Regions from separate parts of the Sodalis sp. C49 genome, predicted to be linked through region 2. Evidence: predicted binding sites of a transcription regulator. Region 2 holds the regulator's gene; each other region holds the start of a gene.
The links. Region 2 encodes PurR, which represses purine synthesis genes. Its sites were predicted from a motif close to CANGCAAACGTTTGCNTG; they were not measured.

Region 1 (7,601 bases), 1.3 Mb from region 2:
AAGTCAGCCGGGGATAATACGCCAGCGGCAGGGCCCGCCCGCGGGTAGCGTAGCGCCGGCTCAGCGTCCGCCATAGCCGCAGGCCCGCCCGGCGGCACAGCATTACGCCCGCAAGGATCATCAGCAGATAACCGGCCCGCTCCAGCCACGCTTCGCTCAGATGCAGAACCCCGGAGGAGAGCCGCAGCGCCACCAGCACCAGCGTCACCAGCGCAATCGCCATGGCGCCCTGCAGCAGCGAGGCCGCAAGCGTCATCGTCAGGCTGAGTTTTAAGCGCGCGGGATGGGTGGAAAGATACGTGGTGATAACCACCTTGCCATGTCCCGGGCCGACCGCGTGCAGTATGCCGTAGGTTAGGCTGAACAGCAGCAGGGCGCCGCCGTATCGCCCGGGATCACGCTGCACCTGCTGCATCAGCTGGGCCAGCTGCTGATGCAACTGACGCTGCCACTCGATGCTTAGCGTCATGATGTTGGCCCAGTGCAACGATATCCAGCCCAGCGCGCCCAGCAACGCCAGCAAAAACAACCAGAACGGCCACAGACCGAACCAGGGATTGGGCTCCGGCGCTTGGCCGGTTCGCATCCTTAATGACATTGCAGCGTCACCCGCTGGGCAAACTGTTTGCCCAGCGCCATATCGACGTCCGGCGCCGCCGCTTTATCCAGCGACAGCGCATAGCGCTGCAGCGCCGCGTTGGGGGCGGGGGTCATCAGGTCGATGGCGCACCGCGCGGCCAAGTCCGGCGGCAGGCTGACGGCCTGTTTATCCGCATAGGTCATATCGACAAAATAGGTAGGATCAAAGGTGGAAAACACGATGGGCGCCCCTTTCAGCTCCGGCGGATGCGCCAGCGGCAGCACAAATACCAGCCGCGCCTTGAGTCCATTGCGCTCCAGATGATATTCCGTGGGCAGATTTTCAAATTTCACCGCCTTGCCGTCCCGGTACACTTCCGTGAAATAGTGCTGGCCCAGCACATTGGCCATAATCTGCGCCGCCAGCTTTTTCCAGATCACCGAATCCGGTTTGGCGTCGCCGGCGTCATAAAATACATCGGCTGAGGTGATCTCATCCATGGTCCAGGTCATCTTCAGCCCGGTAAGCCGCTCGTCTTGCGCCAGGATGTCTGTTTTCATATCGATAAAACTATGTGGATGAGCATATACCGGCCGGCAAAAACCACCGGCGACGGCCAGAAACAATCCGAGGGGCAACCGCCGGCATGGCGTATTACCCCTGTCTTTACCCATGTTGCCACATAACATTTTGCCGTCCTGTTATTCCCCGGGAAGATGCTAGCGGAAATCCGGAACGCGCCGCAAGACATTTTCGGTCAACTTTGCATAACCGGCGGAACGATTAGGAAGGCTAAAGTGTGACCGGGCTTAAAGCCCGCAAACAAAATAGGCTGTAATCTCACTTAGGGAAATTGTTTCGCTATTATTAGCTGTATTCCTTAACGTAAGGGCATCACATCTATGAGCCTGAACACCCCAGAGGTGCCAGCGCTTTCAGGTCCACAACGCCGTAGCCATTTGCTTTTGATGCTTTTTGCGCCCGTGCCGTCATTGTCATTGGCCGCCCTGGCCCGTTATAACGGCGAGGATTTGCCCACGACACGGCGCGATCTGGCTCATATAGAGAGCGAGATCCGACGCATATACCATCTTCAGCTGATTGCGCATCATGACGGCAGCTACCGGATCGAAGGCACAATCCTGAACCAGCGCCTATGCCTGATAGAAGGCATGCGCCGGGCCTTACGCCTGTGCGCGGACAAAGTAACCCGCTATTTCCTGCCGTTGCAGGAACAGCTCTGGTCCCAGGCTCCCGCCGCTTTTCAGGCAAGCGCGCTACAAATAGACGAACTGGTTGAGCGGTTCACGGTGCTTATCGATCGCCCCGCCGCCCCGTATGACCGGGCTTTTCTCGCGATTTATCTGCGCTATATCCTTTGTCAGTGCCCGTTGGCCGATCATCCTGAATTCAACCAGCATCAGCAGCAGTGGCTGCGGCAAAAAGCCGAGTATGCCGCCGTGACGGACATGTTCCGCCATTGGCCGGTCCCTCCCGCCGAACTATTGTGCCTGACGCTCCTGTCGCGGATGCTGAAAACCCCGCACCGCGCCCGTTCGCCTTCCGGCGAGGACCGGCAGTTACTGCACGAGGTGGAGGAACTGGTCAAACGCTTCGAGCAACTGGCCGGCATGAGTTTCAATGAGCCGGAAATGCTGGCCGGCCAGCTGTTTTCACATCTCAGCGCGGCCCTGGAGCGCTGTCATTTTCACGTGGGCATCGACAACAGCCTGCAAATGGAGGTGGAGGAGAAATACCCGCGGCTGCTGCGCACCGCCAAGACGGCGGTTATGCCGTTTGAGGCCGCCTATCGCATTCGTTTTTCGCGTGAAGAGATGGGATTGATTGCGGTCATTTTTGGCGCCTGGCTGATGCAGGACAATGATTTGCAGGAAAAACAGGTGGTGATCCTGACCAAAAGCGGCGGCGAGCAGGAGAAGTTGCTGGAGCTGCAGATCCGCGAGTTAACCCTGCTGCCCCTGAATATCAAATTCCAGGCCCTGGCGGAATTCCAGGCGCAAGGCGCGCCCAAAAACACCGTTCTGGTGGTGACCTCGTTCGCCATGCCGCTGCCGCTGTTTTCCCCGCCGTTGATGCTGGTGCGCCTGCCGCTGGCGCAAAGCCAGCAAGAGCGCATCCGCCAGCTTTTGGAAACCCCGGGCACGGCCGGCAACTGCTGAGACAGATTCACACCGAACGCAAAGCAGACGCGTTAAGAGGCGAATTGGGCGTGGTTTTCCGCACGACGGGGTAACCGTCTTGCAGGTCCAGGGGTCTGTCCGGTTATGCTCCCATTATTATTGTCAAATGGCTGGTGCGTACGCAGCACGCCCTAACAGAGATAGACGCACTTTTTCTACCGCATTTAAATGTAAAGCGGCCAGCCTTGGCGGGGATTTCGCCGGCGGCTTGCGAGGGTTTATGTCGCCTCGGCGAAGGTATCGCTTGCCATGGGTTAGCTTGCGGCAGGGCATATGTCGTCACGGGGGAGGTTTCGCTTGCCTGGCCTGGCGTTAGCTTGCGGCAAGGCTTATGCCGTCACGGGGGAGGTTTCACTTGCCGTGCGTGCGGTGGTTATATATAACGCCGGATGCCGGCATCAGGTCAACACCATCGCCTGAAAGCAATAAGGCGTTTTGGGGTTCTTAGTGCTATGTACTTACCGGGAAGAATATCGGTATTAATTTTGGGCTAATTTGGATAAGGCTCGCAGCCTGCTATCTGTTACTCACTGCCGCACATTTATGCCAGACGCCTGTCTACATGGTTGTATGGTTATATGACTATAATTGCCGGCGGCATGACTACTCGCTGTATGACTCCATGACGGCTGAATGCGTGAATGCTGGCTGCATTGCATTAGCGTATGACTGCTAATTGCTGACTGCATGTATGACTGACCTGTCGCAGTGCCTTTTACATTTACCAATGATTACCCGCTTCTCTGTCTAACTATACCTTTCCCTTACCTTCCACTGAGCCCACAGCGGCGCTGGTGTACTATAAATCACATCGCTGACCGCGACATAGGTCCCGGCATAAAGCGCGCTGACGACGGCAGTGCCCCCGGCATGAGCCGCCGGGAGCGGCGAAAGGCCCGTTGCGCCGGGAGCGCATAACGGGCCGGTGCATCACGGGGGCATGGGCGGCGGAAGGCATCGCGCAGCGACGCGCGACCTGCCGGGCGCGCGGAGGTCAAGGAGGCCGTCGCGCTACGGCCTCTTTGTCGCTTGCCGGCACCCGGCTCCATATAACCACCGCACGCACGGCAAGCGAAACCCACGCCGGGGCGACATAAGCCCTGGCACATGCTAACGCACGGCAAGCGAAATCCACGCGGGGCGACATAAGCCCTGGCACACGCTAATGCACGGCGAGCGAAACCCACGCCGCAGCGACATAACCGTGGCGACATTCACCTTAACGGGTAGCCAATATTGCATACCCTTCTTGCAAATGGCGCGTTAAAGGGAGAGCGTGCCAACACCGAACTCAAAGCAGACATTTTCAAGGGAGAGCGTGCCAATAGGGCCGAATCGGGCGTGGTTTTCACGCCCGCCCGGGCGCCCCATGGCACGATAGGCCCGCCAACACGATATTCAAACCAGACGTATCAACGTGAGCGCGGGCCTGGGGGGCTATCAGGCATAAACCGGATAGCGCGCGCAGATATCCAGCACTTTCTTTTTAGTGCGCTCGATAACCGCTTCGTCATGGATGCTGTCCAGAATATCGCAAATCCAGCCGGCCAGCTCGCGCACCTCCTGCTCGCCGAAACCGCGCCGGGTGACCGCCGGCGTGCCGATACGGATACCGGAGGTGACAAACGGACTCTTAGGATCGTTTGGCACGGCGTTCTTGTTCACGGTGATATTCGCCCTTCCGAGCGCGGCATCGGCTTCTTTACCGGTCAGGTTTTTGTCCACCAGGTCCAGCAGGAACAGATGGTTATCGGTACCGCCGGAAACAATGTTGTAGCCGCGTTCCAGGAACACCGCCACCATGGCCTTGGCGTTCCTGGCCACCTGCTGCTGGTAAATACGGAACGCCGGCTCCATCGCTTCTTTCAGCGCCACCGCCTTGCCGGCGATCACATGCATCAACGGCCCGCCCTGCCCGCCCGGGAAAACGGCGGAATTGAGCTTCTTATACAGTTCTTCGCTGCCGCCCTTGGCCAGGATCAGGCCGCCGCGCGGACCGGCCAGGGTTTTATGGGTCGTGGTGGTCACCACATGCGCGTGAGGCACCGGGTTCGGATAGACATCGGCGGCGACCAGGCCGGCCACATGGGCCATGTCGACAAACAGGTAAGCGCCCACTTTATCGGCGATTTCACGCATCTTAGCCCAATCGACAATACCGGAATAGGCGGAAAAACCGCCGATAATCATCTTCGGCTTATGCGTTTCGGCCAATTGCGCCAGCTCCGCGTAATCGATATGGCCGCTCTCATCAATGCCGTAAGGAATGATGTTATACAGTTTGCCGGAAAAGTTAACCGGCGAACCATGGGTCAGGTGACCGCCGTGGGCCAGGTTCATGCCCAGCACCGTATCGCCGGGCTGCAACAGCGCGGTATAGACGGCAAAGTTGGCCTGCGACCCGGAATGCGGCTGCACGTTGGCATAATCGGCGCCGAACAGCTCCTTGGCGCGATCGATGGCCAGCTGCTCGACGATATCGACAAATTCGCAGCCGCCGTAATAACGCTTGCCCGGATAACCTTCGGCATATTTATTGGTCAACTGGGAGCCTTGAGCCTGCATGACGCGCGGACTGGTGTAGTTTTCCGAGGCAATCAGTTCAATGTGCTCTTCCTGGCGCACCACTTCCTGCTCCATTGCCTGCCATAATTCGGCATCATAATCTGCAATGTTCATATCACGCTTTAACATCCGCTTCTCCTGGCTCAGCTGGCATCGCTGTGGGGTGAAAAAAAAGATTGTAAGAATCCGTTGACGCTATGGCGATAGTGTAAACTTTTTTGCCCCTGCTCCGATAGGGCCCGCGCCGGTTTTTAAGCAAACGATTCCGTCGCCGCGCGCCCATAAGGGCGGGCACGCGCGGGTCGCAAGGGGATTGGGATTTTTTTTCATGCCGGCGGGGAATTTTTTCATGACCACGGGACTCCCCGCCCAGCGGTATATGCCGCGGGCGCGGGAATAACGGCGGGCGTCAGATCGCTTCTTCGTCCTGCTCGCCGGTGCGGATACGCACAACGCGCGCAACGTCGAAAACAAAGATTTTACCGTCGCCGATTTTACCGGTCTGGGCGGTATGCATGATGGTATCGACGCAGCTGTCGACGATATCATCGGCCACCACCAGCTCGATTTTTACCTTGGGCAAAAAATCCACCATATATTCCGCGCCGCGATAAAGCTCGGTATGGCCTTTCTGGCGCCCGAAGCCTTTCACCTCGGTGACGGTCATGCCGGTGATGCCGACTTCCGCCAACGCCTCGCGCACATCGTCCAGTTTGAACGGTTTGATAATTGCATCGATTTTTTTCATCGTAAAACCTTTTTCAGGCAGCCCGGCGACGCCGGCCGCGCAGCATGGGTAAAAAGAGAGCCAACTTAGGCTTTAAAGTCGTTAGCGTCCAGCTCGTGACGAGACAAAAGCTTATAAAATTCAGTGCGGTTACGTCCGGCCATACGCGCCGCCTGGGTAACGTTACCTTTGGTGATCTGCAATAATTTACGCAGATAATGTAATTCAAATTGCAATCTGGCCTCAACAAACGTCGGCAAGACGGTATTTTCCCCCTCCAGCGCCTGCTCCACCAGCGCTTCGCTGATGACCGGGGCCGACGTCAGGGCCACACACTGTTCTATCACGTTAACCAGCTGACGTACATTGCCAGGCCAACTGGCCGCCATCAACCGTTTCATGGCATCGGTGGAAAAGCTGCGTACAAACGGCTTATGGCGCAGCGCCGCCGCCCGCAGCAAATGATTGGCCAGCACCGGGATATCCTCGGCACGCTCATGCAGCGCCGGCAATTTCAGGCTGACCACATTCAGGCGGTAATACAAATCTTCGCGAAACCCGCCTGCGGCCATCACCTTGGGCAGATCGCGGTGGGTGGCGGAAATGATCCTGACGTCGATATCCACATCCCAATTGCTGCCCAGCGGGCGCACTTTGCGCTCCTGCAGGACGCGCAACAGCTTGACCTGCAAGGATAGCGGCATATCGCCAATCTCGTCCAGGAACAGCGTCCCGCCCGCGGCCGCCTGGAACAAACCCTCCCGGCTGCTCACCGCGCCGGTAAACGCCCCTTTGGCATGCCCGAACAGCTCCGACTCCAGCAACTGCTCCGGCAACGCGCCGCAGTTAATGGCGATAAAAGGATGTTTGGCGCGGGGGCTGGCGGCATGGATCGCCTGCGCCAGGATCTCCTTGCCGGTGCCGCTCTGGCCGTTAATCAGCACGCTGACATCCGACTGCGCCACCATTTTAGCCTGCTCCAGCAGCCGCAGCATGAGGGGACTGCGGGTGACGATTGACTCGCGCCAGCTGTCGTCGCCCGCCGGCATCGACAGTTGCAGGGCATGATCGATAGCCTGGTATAAGGCATCCCTGTCGACGGGTTTGGTCAGGAAACTGAACACGCCTTTTTGCGTGGCGGCTACCGCATCGGGTATGGAACCATGGGCGGTCAGGATGATCACCGGCATGCCGGGCTGATGGCGCTGGATCTCGCCGAACAGCGCCAGCCCGTCCATTTCGTCCATGCGCAGATCGCTTATCACCAGATCGATTTTTTCCCGCGCCAGCACGCGCAGGGCGTCCTGGCCGCTTTCGGCGGTGGTGACGGTAAATCCTTCGCTGGTCAGGCGCATGCCCAGCAGTTTCAGCAGGCTGGTATCATCGTCGACCAATAATAAATGGGCGGTTTGATGTTGGCTCATTATTTACCGGTTCCCTGTTGTGGTCCGGCGGCGCCACGGCCCGCGGCGGCGTCCGGCGCGTCGTTATCGTCGTTGTCGGGCATATCCGGCGACAGCTGCTTGCG
Region 2 (7,601 bases):
CGGGTTCCTCGGCAATACCCTCGGCGGCGGCACCGGCCGCAACCTGGCTACGGCCGCCGGCGCGGTGGCGGGCGGCGTGGCGGGCCAGGGCGTCACCAGCGCCGCCAGCCGTTCGCAGGGCGTGGAACTTGAAGTGCGCAAAGACGACGGCAATACTATCATGGTGGTGCAAAAACAAGGAAATACGCGGTTCAGCGTAGGACAACGCGTGGCTATCGCCAGCAACGGGCGCAACGTGACGGTTTCTCCGCGTTAATTACCGCCCCGCCGCCGCATAACGCGGCGGCGCAAGCGAAAGACCTTGGCATAAAAAAACCGGCGCTATTTGCCGGTTTTTTATAGAGAACATGTCGTTGAACCACGCTATGTCAGGACTTATTATAAAGCTCGAGGATATTCTTCTCCAGCCGTGCAATCATATTACTCAGAAAATGAATCTCCTGCTCTGAAATACCCGTCAGGATTTCATCCCGGGTACTATTGATGACATGGTTCACTTCTTTGATGATGGGCTCTGCGGACTCCGTCAATTTAATACGTTTCGCCCGCCGATCGTTCGCACAGGTATGGCGAGTGATCAGCTTTTTCTCTTCAAGCTGATCAAGCGTTCGAACCAATGAGGGCTGCTCAATGCCGATAGCCTTTGCCAACTGAATTTGCGACTGCTCCGGCGGAAGCTGGCAGATATTATGCAACGTGATCCAATGCGTTTGTGTCAGTTCTAGCGGTTTTAAGCGATGGTCAATCAAAGCGCGCCAAACACGAACAAGTCGCGCCAAATCAGATCCTAATGGCGATTCCAATTCTCTCTCCTTATAATTAAGCTGATTAAGCTTGTTCCCTGGATTCCCATCCATTCTAATGGGTGGAATGGCAAATTACAAATATATATATATATGAATAAGGTTGAAGTTAAGTTGAGCTAGATGTAATACCCATGTTGTTCCTTTGAAATATGGGACAGCACCGCTGAGCGCATTACTCCTTGCCGGTCGTCAGCCTTGACGAGGGTTGCGGCCCTTCATTGCGTAAAACTTTCCGCTTAGTATAGGGTAAGCGTTGGAAACCTCATATAATCCGTCCCTGGCACTGGTTGCCCCGGCATTCTCACATCAACGCCTATAGTATGCCAAGCGGATTATTCATGACTGTATCACTATTATTGTCATTCATCGTGATTTATTGTTAATTTAAGTTAAATGAAGACATAACAAATATCATTATGTCATGTATTCGGTCTAATAATGTAATAACAATATATAAATAACAAGTTATTAGCGTGCATATTAATAATTAACTATGAGTGCCGGGGTTGTGATAATCGCCATCCCGACGTTCAAGATACTCAGTGGAATAAGGTTGCACGCCTGCGGGGTGTTAAAAAAGCGAGGGCTGTTCCGGACCTGCGGGTTCTGCGGGCGTGCTCTTGCCGGCCCGCAGCTGGCGCAGGTAGCGTTGATGACATAGCCGCAGCACTTCGCGCTTTTGGCCGTCGTTCATCGTGATCCAGTCGAAACGTTCCTGGCGGGAGCGCAGGCAGCCACGGCAAAAGCCACGGTCATCGGATTGGCAGACCCCGCGGCAAGGACTGGTTATGATGAAAAACTCAAGCTGTTCCGGCACGTGCCCTCCTGTTTAACTTTTATTGAAGACGTTATTTCACCGGCTGGCAAGCTTATGACGGCAAAAATCGCTTGCCCGGGGGAAATCGCGCGGTTCTCCGGCCGCCAGGGCAAGCAAGGCAGGAGTATTTCTCCTCCACCGCACCGAAGGTCTGGGATATACTGTTAAACCACGATCTCACCAAAGGCGATGGATAAACCGTCGTCATTGTCTATAGAGGATATCATGCGCCTGCTTCATACCATGCTCCGCGTCACCGATTTACAGCAATCAATTGATTTTTATACAAATATACTGGGGATGCGCCTACTGCGCACCAGCGAAAATACGGAGTACAAATACACCCTGGCCTTTGTCGGCTACACCGAGGAGACGGAAGGCGCGGTGATTGAATTGACCTATAACTGGGGCGTTGATAGCTACGAGCTGGGTACCGCCTACGGCCATATCGCGCTCGGGGTTGACGATGTGGCCGCTACCTGCGACCGCATTCGCCAGGCCGGCGGCAAGGTGACCCGCGAAGCGGGACCGGTCAAGGGCGGCACGACGGTTATCGCTTTTATCGAAGATCCCGATGGTTATAAAATCGAGCTGATTGAACAAAAACATGCCGGCAAGGGCCTGGGCAAATAAAGTACCAGCCCGACCCCGCCAAATCCGCTCTCCTGGGGAGAAGGGAGCGGATTCGCCATGCATCCGGCGCTAAAATTTGCCATAATGCGGGCTGTTTTCCTTAAAAATTAAGAACAGGCATGGCTGAACTTGATGATGTAAATACCCTTCGCGGCCGTTTTCGCGGCTTTTATCCAGTGGTAATCGATATTGAATCCGCGGGCTTTAACGCCGCAACCGACGCCTTGCTCGAAATCGCCGCCGTCACCCTCAACATGGACGATGAAGGCTGGCTGGTCACCGACCAATGCCTGCATTTCCATGTCGAGCCTTTTCCCGGCGCGCAACTGCAGCCGGAAGCCCTGGCCTTTAACGGTATCGACCCGACCAACCCGCTGCGCGGCGCGGTGAGCGAGTACGAGGCGCTGCATGAAATTTTCAAAATGGTGCGCAAAGGCATTAAGGATCGGGGCTGCAACCGCGCGATTATCGTCGCGCACAATGCCGGATTCGACCACGGATTTCTTATGGCGGCGGCCGGACGGGCGGCATTAAAGCGTAATCCTTTCCATCCGTTTGCCACCTTCGACACCGCTGCTCTCAGCGGGCTGGTGCTGGGCCAGACGGTGTTGGCCAAAGCCTGCGCGGCCGGAGGCATCGAATTTGACGCCGGCCAGGCGCATTCCGCGCTCTATGACACCGAACGCACCGCTGAATTATTTTGTGAGCTGGTTAATCGCTGGAAACGTCTCGGCGGCTGGCCTGTTCCCCCCGTCGGCGAGCCTGCCGCCGGCGAGCACGCCTAGCCGATGCTTGCGTCCGGCGGTTAAAAACTCCCGCCGCAAGGGGCGGGGGTTATCCGCAGGCGTCCCGGGGAACTCAGGAAGGGGTCTGGTTTTCCTGGGAGTTGTATTTTACCGCGGTCTCTTTGATCAACGGTTGCAACTCGCCGTGCTGATACATTTCGATAATGATATCGCAGCCGCCGACCAGTTCGCCATCCACCCACAGCTGTGGGAAGGTCGGCCAGTTGGCGAATTTCGGCAACTCGGCGCGAATATCGGGATTTTGCAGGACATCCACATACGCGAAACGCTCACCACAGGCGGAAAGCGCCTGTACTGCCTGTGCGGAAAAACCACAGCCGGGCAATTTTGGCGAGCCTTTCATATAAAGAAGAATCGGGTTCTCAGCTATCTGCTGCTGAATTTTTTCAATCGTCGTCATTGTCTCGCTTCCTCAAGCCAGCATCTGGCCTTATCTGCACTGTGCGGGATTACACGCAGTCTCTTCATTTTAGCCACTACCGGCTAAACAAATAAACGTTTTTTTGCCGGCCCGCGCGGTAAAGGCGCGTCAATTCACTCCCGGCCCGCCCACGTAGGACAGGCAATACTATCACTGTAGCGGCTTTTACCCCCTGCCGCCGAACAAAACGGGCTGAAACATTCGGTGCACACCCTCAAAATATGTTGAATAAAGCGCCGCTGAACGCTGTTAAATGCAGCAAAATCGAACTTATTCACGTTTATACACAATAAGTAGTGAATTGATGATGCAATGACGAGGTAAATAGCTTAAATTCCTGTGAGGTGTTGATAACCCCCTATTTTGGGCCACATAAGGATAGCGTTTATCATGCGTTTATGCTTTACGCTTTTTGTGTTGCTTTTTACCCAGTTGTTTTTGAACCTGGCACATGCCGCGCCGAGCGCCGGCGTCAATGCCGATCAGCGCAAATCCCAGGCAGCGGCGGCAAAAACCGGCGACCGGCGCAAACGCAAACCGGTAAAAATAGCCAAGAAAAGCAAACCTGTCGCCAGCGCGCCCGCCGTCAGTGAAAAAGCCAGCATTAAAAAATCGCCGGAACCGGCGCATGAAAAAGCCGGCGTTAAACGGCCTTTGGAACCCGCGGTGGCGAAAACCGGCGCGAAGAAAAGCAAAACGTCCCCTCTTGCCAAGGCATCAAAAACCACGGCGACGAAAAAAATAGCCTCCTTCACTCCGCCGAAAAAAGGCTATAAAAAAGGTTACGGCCGGCACCGGATGATAAAAGATCAGGCGGCGGTAGAACTGGTGGCCAACGATCAGCCGATAAAGATGAGCGAGAGCCATAAGAAACGCTACCAGACCGCCAAGCTTACCGCCATGAATAAACTCCTCTCCCAAATGGGCAAGCCTTACCGTTGGGGCGGCATGTCGCCTAATACCGGCTTTGACTGCAGCGGCCTGATTTATTATGCCTACAAGGATGTGGTACGCATCCATATGCCGCGCACCGCCAACGAAATGTACCACCTGCGCGACGCAGCGCCGGTTAAGAAAGACGAGCTGGAAAGCGGCGACCTGGTCTTTTTCCATATTTCCAATCGCGGCGCGGCGGATCACGTCGGCGTCTATCTTGGCAATGGTCGCTTTATCCAGTCGCCCCGCACCGGCAGCGATATCCGTATCAGCTATCTGAGTGAGGATTATTGGCAGGATCATTACGTGGGCGCCCGCCGGGTGGTCACGCCGAAAAATATCCGCTGAAGGCGCGCCGGAAAAAAAAGAGGAGCCAAGGCTCCTCTTTTTTATATCTGAACCGAGAGGGTGTCAGTTCATGACGGCGGTAAAGCTGAAGACAATAATCACCAGCAGCGAGAACACCGTGGTCAGTAACGACATTTTTAAATCGCTGTCCATTCTATCTCCTTAACGTAAACCAGGGCGCCGGCCTTATCCACCGGCCCGCAGAGCAGTTATCGTCAGTTTGCCATAACAGCGATGAAAAAGCTTGCTCCCAACCTGTAGCCGCCACATTTAACACTTTCACTTTGGCGCGGGATGAACGAAAATTAGCGGTTAATTCCACAGCGTCGGAAAGTGCTTGCGCCTTCGACAGACATTATTCCAGCCAGGGCGTACGGGAGTATCAAAGGCATGGCAACCATTAAAGATGTGGCAAAACGCGCTAATGTATCGACAACCACCGTTTCGCATGTGATCAATAAAACCCGTTTTGTTGCGCAAGACACTCAAATTGCCGTGCTGGACGCCATTAAACAACTGCATTATTCACCCAGCGCCGTGGCGCGCAGCCTGAAGGTCAATCGCACCAAGTCCATCGGCCTGCTCGCCAGCACCAGCGAGGCGCCCTATTTCGCCGAAATTATCGAGGCGATTGAGCACCATTGCTTTGCTCGCGGTTATACCCTGATATTGTGCAATTCGCACAATGATCTCGAAAAACAGCGCGCCTATCTGGCGATGCTGGCGCAAAAGCGCGTCGACGGCCTGCTGGTGATGTGCGCCGAGTATCCCGAAACGCTGCTGGATATGCTTGAGGAATATCAGCATATCCCCATGGTGGTCATGGATTGGGGTGAGGCCCGCCGTGATTTTACCGACACCATTATCGATAACGCCTTTGCCGGCGGTTATATGGCGACGCAATATTTGCTTAAACGCGGCCATCGCGCCATCGGCGCCATTCCCGGACAGCTGGCGCGCAACACCGGCGGCGGCCGCCACCGCGGCTATCTGCATGCCATGGCGGAGGCCGGCATCCCGTTAAACGACCGCTGGATTGTGCAAGGCAATTTCGAGCCTGAATCCGGCTACCTGGCGATGAAACAAATCCTGGCGCAAACGCCGCGTCCCACCGCGGTCTTCTGCGGCGGCGACATTATGGCCATGGGCGCACTGTGCGCCATTAATGAAATGGGCCTGAGCGTACCTGAGGATATTTCTATCATCGGCTACGACAACGTGCGCAATTCGTGCTTTTTCAGCCCGGCGCTGACCACCATCCATCAGCCTAAAGAGGATTTGGGCGAGGCGGCGCTTACCATGCTGCTCGATAGGATTACCAGCAAACGCGAGAACGCCAAAACCATCGAAGTCCATCCGTCGCTGATTGAACGCCGTTCGGTCGCAGACGGTCCCTTCCCCGCTTAAGGCCACGCGCCAGGCCCGGGCAACGGGCTGGCGCCTCCAGGGTCTGTTGCTATGTAAAGCGCCGTCCGCCTCGGACACAAGATTTTTCATATAATGATCTCTGTGCAAAGAGTTATTGTTTCAGCGAGAAATCATTAAGTTATAATGGGAAATACATTAGCGCGTTAGCTATTGTCTAAATTAAAATGCAGGCTTATACTCAATATCGTTAACAATTATAACGAGTTGTCTAATAAATTTGTATAAAAGTATGTCGTGTTTTCCAACATGACATCACCCTTTTATAAAGCGCCCGGCTAAGTCGCAGTCTAAGGTTTACTTTATATTCCTCTGTTGATGGTGATACTTCAGACACCACGGATAACCGTGGATTCTTATAAAGCCCGCAGGCATGGTGAGTGCTTTTCCTGACGGGGCACTGCAGAAGAAAGGTGATGGAGAAGCTATGAGTTCCTCGTGCGTTGAAGACCTGAGCTTTCATGATAATGATTGGTACCGTATCGTCCATGAATTGCTCTCTGAAGCCGGTATTGAACTCAATGGTTCAAGACCATTTGATATCCGAATCAAGAATCCGGGATTTTTTAAGCGCGTATTGCAGGATGGATCTTTGGGATTGGGCGAGAGTTACATGGATGGCTGGTGGGAGTGTGAGCGGCTGGACATTTTTTTCCAGCGTGTTCTCAGGGCGGGTCTGGAGAATAAACTTCCGCATCATTTAAAAGATACCTTACGCATTGCCGCCGCCCGGCTGATGAACCTCCAGTCGCGAAAGAGGGCCTGGATCGTGGGCAAAGAACATTACGATTTGGGTAACGATCTGTTTGAAAAGATGCTCGATCCCTATATGCAATATTCCTGCGGCTACTGGAAACAGGCGACCACCCTCGAGGAAGCCCAGCAGGATAAGCTGAAGATGATTTGCGAAAAACTGCAGCTGCGACCCGGCCTGACGCTGCTGGACGTGGGCTGCGGCTGGGGCGGGCTTGCCGCCTACGCGGCCAGGAATTATGGCGTATCGGTACAGGGCGTCACTATCTCTGCCGAGCAGCAAAAGCTGGCGCAAACGCGCTGCGAGGGACTGGATGTCACCATTTTGCTGCAGGACTATCGCGATCTGGATATGCAATTTGACCGTATTGTTTCAGTCGGCATGTTCGAACACGTAGGCCCCAAGAATTACGCCACCTATTTCGACGTTATCGATCGCAACCTGAAACGCGACGGTCTGTTCCTGCTGCACACCATCGGCTCGAATATCACCGATATGAATGTCGACCCGTGGATAAATAAGTATATTTTTCCCAACGGCTGCCTGCCGTCGGTACAGCAGATAGCCCATGCCAGCGAAAAGCATTTTGTTATGGAAGACTGGCATAACTTCGGCTCTGATTACGACAAAACGCTCATAGCCTGGTATGAACGTT
Region 3 (7,601 bases), 1.3 Mb from region 2:
CTGAGCGCCAGTTTTAACGCCGTAAAGCCTTTGTAACCCAGCTTTTGCGCGAACTTCACCACGCTTGACTGGCTGACGCCTGCCTGTTCGGCGACTTTTTGCGAGCTGAGATGCCTTGCCTGGTCGGTTTGCGTTAAAAGATAATCGGCCAGCTTGCGGTCGTTGAGCGATAGCGAGCGATATAGCTGACGAATACGAAGCACACTGCTCATAACAAAAGACTCATAACGAAAAACTCATAAAACAACGGCCCATTAACAAGGGATTATAAATAAAGCGCCCAGGGTGAATATGCATGTCGAACCCTGCCATGGCCATTCCGCTCCGGAGACGACAGAGTACAGAATTTTCTCGCCTGCCGGAATTTAATATTCAATAATAGATTCAATTAAATGAATAAAAAATTCAATGGTGACGAGATGAACAATGATGTGGCAACCCTGGGCGCGTTGGTATCGGAGACCCGTAATCCGGCCTCGATGAACCTGGATATGCTCTCCACCCTGCAGATGGTGACGTTGTTTAATCAACAGGATCGCCTGGTGCCGGAGGCCATCGGCCGCGAATTACCCGCCATCGCCGGGGCGGTGGATCTGGCGGCGGCGGCGCTTGCCGCCGGCGGTCGCCTGATCTATCTGGGCGCCGGCACCAGCGGCCGGCTGGGCGTGCTGGACGCGGCTGAATGTCCGCCCACCTTCGGCGTGCCCGAAGGCATGGTGGTGGGGCTGATCGCCGGCGGGCCGGGCGCCTTGCTGAAAGCGGTGGAGGGGGCCGAGGATAGCCTGACCCTGGCCCGGGATGATTTGCAGGCCATCGGACTGCGCGCCGTGGATATGGTGGTCGGGCTGGCGGCATCGGGCCGTACCCCGTACGCGATCGGCGGTTTGCGCTATGCTGCGGGGCTGGGGTGTCCCACGGCGGCCATTTCCTGCAATCCCGGTTCGCCGCTGGCCCGTGAGGCGCGTATCGCCATTTCGCCCGTGGTGGGCCCCGAGGTGCTGACCGGCTCCACCCGGATGAAGTCCGGCACCGCGCAAAAGCTGGTGCTGAATATGATTTCCACCGGCGCCATGGTGAAACTCGGTAAGGTCTATCAAAATCTGATGGTGGATGTGAAGGCCACCAACATTAAACTGGCGGATCGCGCCTGCCGTATTGTGGCCGAGGCGACCGGCTGCGATACGGCGCGGGCCGGTGAAATCCTCGCGTTGACCGGCTATGCGGTGAAACCGGCGATTTTGATGATCCTCACCGGCGCTGACGCCGACGAGGCGGCGCGCCTGCTGTCGGAGCACCGGGGCTATTTGCGCCATGCCCTTGATGCCGGGAAATAAAACACCGTTTTCAGGGCGCGGTAAATAGGCTACATCCACCAGTACTGTCTACACTGATAACAACCGTATGCGCATGCGCGTATTTTTCCCCTTCCGGCGCCGGACATGTTTTCCGTGGGCCGGCATGATCGTTACCCTGGCGACGGGGACGGACGCCCGGGATCATAAGATATTTTAACCGGAGGAGTTGTTTTGAGTCGCACAGCAGCCTCGCGCATAGTTTTTTTCGATTTGGACGGCACGCTGCATCAACAGGATATGTTCGGTTGTTTTCTGCGTTATCTGCTGCGCCACCTGCCGCTGAACGCCATCCTGGTCCTGCCGGTATTGCCGGTCGTCGGCATCGGGCTATTGGTGAAGGGGCGCTCGGCGCGTTGGCCGATGAGCCTGTTGTTATGGGCAATTACCTTCGGCCACAGCGAAGCCCGGCTTATCAAGTTGCAGCAACGTTTTGTCGTCTGGTTCCGCCAGCGGGTCACCGGCTTTCCCATCGTGCTGCAGCGCCTGAACGACTATTTGGCCAGCCAGGATGCGCAGGTGTGGCTGATCACCGGCTCGCCGGAACCCTTGGTGCAAGGAGTGTACGCCGACGCGCTGTTTTTGCCGCGGGTTAAGCTTATCGGCAGCAGGATGACCCGCCGGCACGGCGGCTGGGTATTGACCCTGCGCTGCCTGGGGCATGAAAAAGTGGCCCAGCTCGAGCGCGAACTGGGCACGCCGCTTAAGCTGTTCAGCGGCTATAGCGATAGCCAGCACGACAGCCCGCTGCTCTATTTTTGCGAACATCGCTGGCGCGTCACCCGCGAGGGCGAGTTAAAACAACTGGATTAAAAAATCCCTTTATCCCTGTATAATCACCGGCTGCGAATCATCCGGGAGAACAGATATGCACGGCGAACAGGGCGACGAAAGCTGGATGCGCCATGCCCTCTCCCTGGCCGGCCGGGCCGAAGGCGAGGGCGAGGTGCCGGTGGGCGCGGTGCTGGTGCTGGACGGCCGGGTCATCGGCGAAGGCTGGAATCGTTCCATCGGGCGTCACGATCCCACCGCCCATGCGGAAATCATGGCGCTGCGCCAGGGCGGGGCGGTGCTTGGCAACTACCGGTTGGTGAATACCACGCTATACGTCACGCTTGAACCCTGCGTAATGTGCGCCGGCGCGATTATCCATGCGCGCGTCGGCCGGCTGGTCTTCGGCGCCAGGGATGAGAAAACCGGCGCGGCGGGTTCGTTGTGCGATGTGCTGCGCCAGCCGGGCATTAATCATTGCGTGGCTATTACCGAGGGCGTACTGGCCGGGGCGTGCTCCGCCCAGCTGAGCGCGTTTTTCCGTGCCCGCCGCGAGGCGCATAAAGCGCGCCGCCTGGCGCTGAAGTCCCAGGACCCGACGATTACGGAATAACGCCGCCGGGCCGGATCCAGGGCGGCGCGGCCACGGCGCCGGTCGCATTGGGCGGGAACAGTCCGGTGATCTGCGGCGGGATTTTCGCCGGCGCCGGGCCGGGCGTCGCGGCCGGGGACGGGGCCAGCGGTTCAGCCTCGGTCGCCGCCAGCTGCGCCGCCTTTTTCTCTTTCTCTTCCAGGTAGCCGTTCAGGCTCATTTCGTAGCGCCGGATATTTTCCACGTAATTGTAGGCTTGCTGGCCGCGCGCATAGCCGTAAGTGGTTTGCTGATAGTAGCGCGGCTGGCTGAGCATCGGCAGGCGCAGCTTGACGTCCACCCAGCTGTCGGGATTGCCCTGCTGCTTTGCCGTCAGGGCGCGCGCGTCCAGCATATGCGCATAACCCATATTATAGGCGGTCAGCGCAAACCAGATTTTTTCATCCTCGGGAATGGTATCGGGCACTTTTTGCATCATGCGTTCCAGATACAGCGCCCCGCCCCGGATGCTTTGTTCAATGTCCAGCCGATCGGTAATGCCCAGGCTATCGGCGGTGGCGCGGGTCAACATCATCAGGCCGCGCACGCCGGTGGGGGAGACGGCCTGGGGATTCCAATGGGATTCCTGATAGGAGATGGCCGCCAGCAGTTTCCAGTCGATTTCCTTGGCATATTGCTGGAACAGCCCTTGCAGCGTCGGCAGCGTGGCGTCGATGGAGGTCAAAAAGGTCTTGGTGTCCACGTAATCAAAACTGCCCACGTGGCCGAGATATTTTTCCTCCAGCCGCGCCATGGTGCCGTCCGCTTCCTGGCCGCTGAAAAAATCCAGCAGGGCGGCGGAAAGGTTGTCGCTATTGCGCCGCGGCAGATACCAGGTGACCGGCTCCTCGTCGCTGACGTCGAAGGCCACGGCCAGCTGCGGATGCACCCGTTGCAGCAGGCCGACGGTCGCCGAATCCACCAGCGTATAGTCGAGCTTGCCTTCGGCCACCTGCTCCAGCAGCGCCTTGCTGCTGAGATCGGAGGATACCTCCCATTGCAATTGCGGATATTTTGTTTCCTTCAGGCCGCGCAGCAGCGAGATATGCGCCGACCCGGAGGAGACGGCCAGCCGGCCCTGCAGGGCGCCGAGGTTTTTCGGCCGCGGCTGGCCCAGGCGGTACACCAGTTGCTGGGAAACGTAATAATAGGCGGGGCCGGTGGTAAAACGCTGCAGACGGTCGTTATTGTAGAGCAATCCGGCGGCGAGCAGATCGGCATCGTCGTTGTCCAGATCGTCGAACAGTTCATTGAGGGTATGGCGCTGGCGGATGACCAGCCTGACCCCCAGATAATCGGCGAAACGCTTCGCCAGTTCGTAATCGAAACCGGTTTGCTGGTTGTTGGCGGTATAAAAGCTCAGCGGAGCGTCGATGGTGCTGACGCGCAGCGTTCCCCTGGCTTTTATCTGGCTGAGTTTATCGTCCTGCATGCTGTGCCAGGGGACGTTTAACCACAACGCCCAGGTCAGCATGACGGCGATAACGCCGGTCACGACATAATTTAATTTAAAACGCTTCAAATAGTTATCTCTCGCCGGGGCGATTTTATCGCGGTCTGTGATCGCGGTGTTATTATCTTTTTTTCCCTGGGGTCGGAGCATTTTGCTTAACAAAACGCCAAGGTGCAAATTTATTGCATTCCCGCCGCGGGGACGTTTTAACAAGAAGAATCGCAACAATAACCGCGCAAACGGTTTCGTCCGCCGCCGGGATTCTCTATAATGGCGCGCGTTTCCCCCCTGAAGCTGCGCTAAAGATGCGCCCCATGGCAAGCCGTACCCGAGCACCTTTGGTCGCCGGTTCAAAGACGAGAGATCTTTTATTATGGAAATACTGCGTGGTTCGCCCGCTCTGTCGGCATTTCGTATCAACAAGCTATTGTCCCGCTGCCAGGATGCCCGGCTTCCGGTCAGCGATGTCTATGCTGAATATGTCCACTTTGCCGACCTGAGCGCGCCGCTTTCCGCCGACGAGCTTGCCCGGCTCCAACGGCTGCTGAAGTATGGCCCCTCTCTCGCCGAACATGCGCCCCAGGGCCGGCTGCTGCTGGTTACGCCGCGTCCCGGCACATTATCCCCCTGGTCGTCGAAGGCCACCGATATCGCCCATAACTGCGGCCTGGCGCAGGTTAAGCGCCTGGAACGCGGGCTGGCGTTTTATTTCCAGGGCGCGTCGATGACCGGTGACCAGTGGCGGCAACTGGGGACGTTGCTGCATGACCGGATGATGGAAACCGTCTTCGGCGAACTGGAGCAGGCGCAGGCGCTGTTTGCCCATCACGAGCCCGCGCCGGTGCGCACCGTGGCTATGCTCGCGGACGGCCGCGACGCCCTGGAGCAGGCCAACCAGACGCTGGGGCTGGCGCTGGCGCCGGATGAAATCGACTACCTGCTCGAGGCGTTTACCCGCCTGGGCCGCGATCCCACCGACGTTGAGCTGTATATGTTCGCCCAGGCCAACTCCGAGCATTGTCGCCATAAAATCTTCAACGCCGACTGGATTATCGACGGCCAGGAACAGCCGAAGTCGCTGTTTAAAATGATCAAGAACACCTTTGAACAGACGCCGGAGTTTGTCCTGTCCGCCTATAAGGACAATGCCGCGGTCATGGAGGGACCGGCGGTGGGACGTTTCTTCGCCGCACCCGGCAGCGCCCGTTACGATTATCACCAGGAAGCGGCGCATATCCTGATGAAGGTGGAAACCCATAATCATCCCACGGCTATTTCACCCTGGCCCGGCGCCGCCACCGGCTCCGGCGGCGAGATACGCGATGAGGGCGCCACCGGCCGCGGGTCCAAGCCCAAGGCCGGCCTGGTGGGCTTTTCCGTCTCCAACCTGCGCATTCCCGGTTTCGGCCAGCCGTGGGAAGAGGATTTCGGCAAGCCGGATCGCATTGTCAGCGCGCTGGATATCATGACCGACGGTCCGCTGGGCGGCGCGGCGTTTAACAATGAGTTCGGCCGTCCCGCGCTGACCGGGTATTTCCGCACTTATGAGGAGCGGGTCAACAGCCATAACGGCATTGAGCTGCGCGGCTACCATAAGCCCATTATGCTGGCGGGCGGCCTCGGCAATATTCGCGACGGCCATGTGCAGAAAGGGGAAATCACCCCCGGCGCCAAGCTTATCGTGCTGGGCGGCCCGGCGATGAATATCGGTCTCGGCGGCGGCGCGGCGTCCTCGATGGCGTCCGGCCAGTCGGACGCCGATCTCGACTTCGCCTCGGTGCAGCGCGACAACCCGGAAATGGAGCGCCGCTGCCAGGAGGTGATCGACCGCTGCTGGCAGATGGGCGACGACAATCCTATTTTGTTTATCCATGACGTCGGCGCCGGCGGGCTGTCCAACGCCATGCCGGAGCTGGTCAGCGACGGCAATCGCGGCGGGCGTTTCCAACTGCGGGATATTCCCAACGACGAGCCCGGCATGAGCCCGCTGGAAGTCTGGTGCAATGAATCGCAGGAACGTTATGTGATGGCGGTGGCGCCTGAACAGCTGGCGGCCTTCGAGGCCATCTGCCGCCGCGAGCGCGCGCCCTTCGCGGTGATTGGTGAGGCGACGGAAGAACTGCATCTCAGCCTGGACGACAGCCATTTCAACAACCGTCCCATCGATTTGCCGCTGGACGTGCTGCTCGGCAAAACCCCGAAAATGACGCGCGACGTTGTCCGGCTGCCGGTGGCGGGCACGCCGCTTAACCGCGGCGGCATCGAGATGGCCGAGGCGGTAAAACGGGTGCTGCATCTGCCGGTGGTGGCGGAAAAAACCTTCCTGATTGCCATCGGCGATCGCACGGTCACCGGCATGGTGGCGCGCGATCAAATGGTCGGGCCGTGGCAGGTGCCGGTGGCGGACTGCGCGGTTACCACCGCCAGCCTGGACAGCTATTACGGCGAAGCGATGGCCATTGGCGAACGCGCGCCGGTGGCGCTGCTGAATTTTGCCGCCTCGGCCCGGCTGGCGGTGGGCGAAGCGCTTACCAATCTGGCGGCGACCCAGATTGGCGATATTAAACGCATCAAGCTTTCCGCCAACTGGATGGCCGCCGCCGGCCATCCCGGCGAGGATGCCGGCCTGTATGACGCGGTCAGGGCGGTGGGCGAGGAGCTTTGCCCGGCGCTGGGCCTGACCATTCCGGTGGGCAAGGATTCGATGTCGATGAAAACCCGCTGGCCGCAGGGTGCTGAGCAGCGTGAAATGACGTCGCCCATGTCGCTGGTGATTACCGCCTTCGCCCGGGTGGAAGACGTGCGCGGCACGGTAACCCCGCAGCTGCGCGCCGGGCAGGATAACGCCCTGTTGCTTATCGATCTGGGCGCCGGGCATCAGGCGCTGGGCGCCACCGCCCTGGCGCAGGTCTATCGCCAGCTGGGCGACGATACGGCGGACGTGCGCGACGTGGCGCAGCTGGGCGGCTTTTATCGCGCGCTGCAGCAACTGGTGGCGGACCGCGTTCTGCTGGCGTACCACGACCGTTCCGACGGCGGCCTGCTGGTGACGCTATTGGAAATGGCCTTTGCCGGCCATTGCGGCCTGGATATCGATATCGCGGCCCTTGGCGAGGATACGCTGGCGGCGTTATTTAATGAAGAGCTTGGCGCGGTGATCCAGATCGCCGCCGGCGATCGGGATCGCGTCGAACAACTGTTCGCCGACCATGGCCTGGCGGATTGCCTGCGTTATCTCGGCCGGGCCGAAGCGGGCGACCGGGTGGTTATCCGCCGCGCCGACCGCGCGGTCTATAGCGAAAGCCGCACCCTGCTGCGCACCTGGTGGGCGGAAACCACCTGGCAGATGCAGCGTCTGCGTGATAACCCCGACTGCGCCGACGAGGAGCACGCC

Region 1: glyA (serine hydroxymethyltransferase) is a predicted target of PurR. The motif match lies at 5,599-5,616, and genes of this name have one in related genera.
Region 3: purL (phosphoribosylformylglycinamidine synthase) is a predicted target of PurR. The motif match lies at 4,440-4,457, and genes of this name have one in related genera.

The regions. Positions count from the first base shown of each region.
Region 1 covers NZ_CP163303.1:5,073,467-5,081,067, reverse strand. Annotated here, with positions in the region: gene ABUK12_RS23010 (nickel/cobalt transporter) at 1-586, opposite strand, end outside; gene ABUK12_RS23005 (DUF1007 family protein) at 589-1,254, opposite strand; gene csiE (stationary phase inducible protein CsiE) at 1,483-2,760, shown strand; gene glyA (serine hydroxymethyltransferase) at 4,222-5,475, opposite strand; gene glnB (nitrogen regulatory protein P-II) at 5,756-6,094, opposite strand; gene glrR (two-component system response regulator GlrR) at 6,160-7,497, opposite strand; gene ABUK12_RS22980 (two-component system QseEF-associated lipoprotein QseG) at 7,497-7,601, opposite strand, start outside.
Region 2 covers NZ_CP163303.1:854,906-862,506, reverse strand. Annotated here, with positions in the region: gene slyB (outer membrane lipoprotein SlyB) at 1-256, shown strand, start outside; gene slyA (transcriptional regulator SlyA) at 369-803, opposite strand; gene ABUK12_RS03805 (DUF1289 domain-containing protein) at 1,378-1,623, opposite strand; gene gloA (lactoylglutathione lyase) at 1,849-2,256, shown strand; gene rnt (ribonuclease T) at 2,376-3,041, shown strand; gene ABUK12_RS03790 (Grx4 family monothiol glutaredoxin) at 3,115-3,462, opposite strand; gene ABUK12_RS03785 (NlpC/P60 family protein) at 3,874-4,767, shown strand; gene ABUK12_RS03780 (YnhF family membrane protein) at 4,831-4,920, opposite strand; gene purR (HTH-type transcriptional repressor PurR) at 5,158-6,174, shown strand; gene cfa (cyclopropane fatty acyl phospholipid synthase) at 6,620-7,601, shown strand, end outside.
Region 3 covers NZ_CP163303.1:5,062,231-5,069,831, forward strand. Annotated here, with positions in the region: gene ABUK12_RS22945 (MurR/RpiR family transcriptional regulator) at 1-212, opposite strand, end outside; gene murQ (N-acetylmuramic acid 6-phosphate etherase) at 393-1,334, shown strand; gene yfhb (phosphatidylglycerophosphatase C) at 1,527-2,165, shown strand; gene tadA (tRNA adenosine(34) deaminase TadA) at 2,221-2,736, shown strand; gene mltF (membrane-bound lytic murein transglycosylase MltF) at 2,726-4,357, opposite strand; gene purL (phosphoribosylformylglycinamidine synthase) at 4,581-7,601, shown strand, end outside.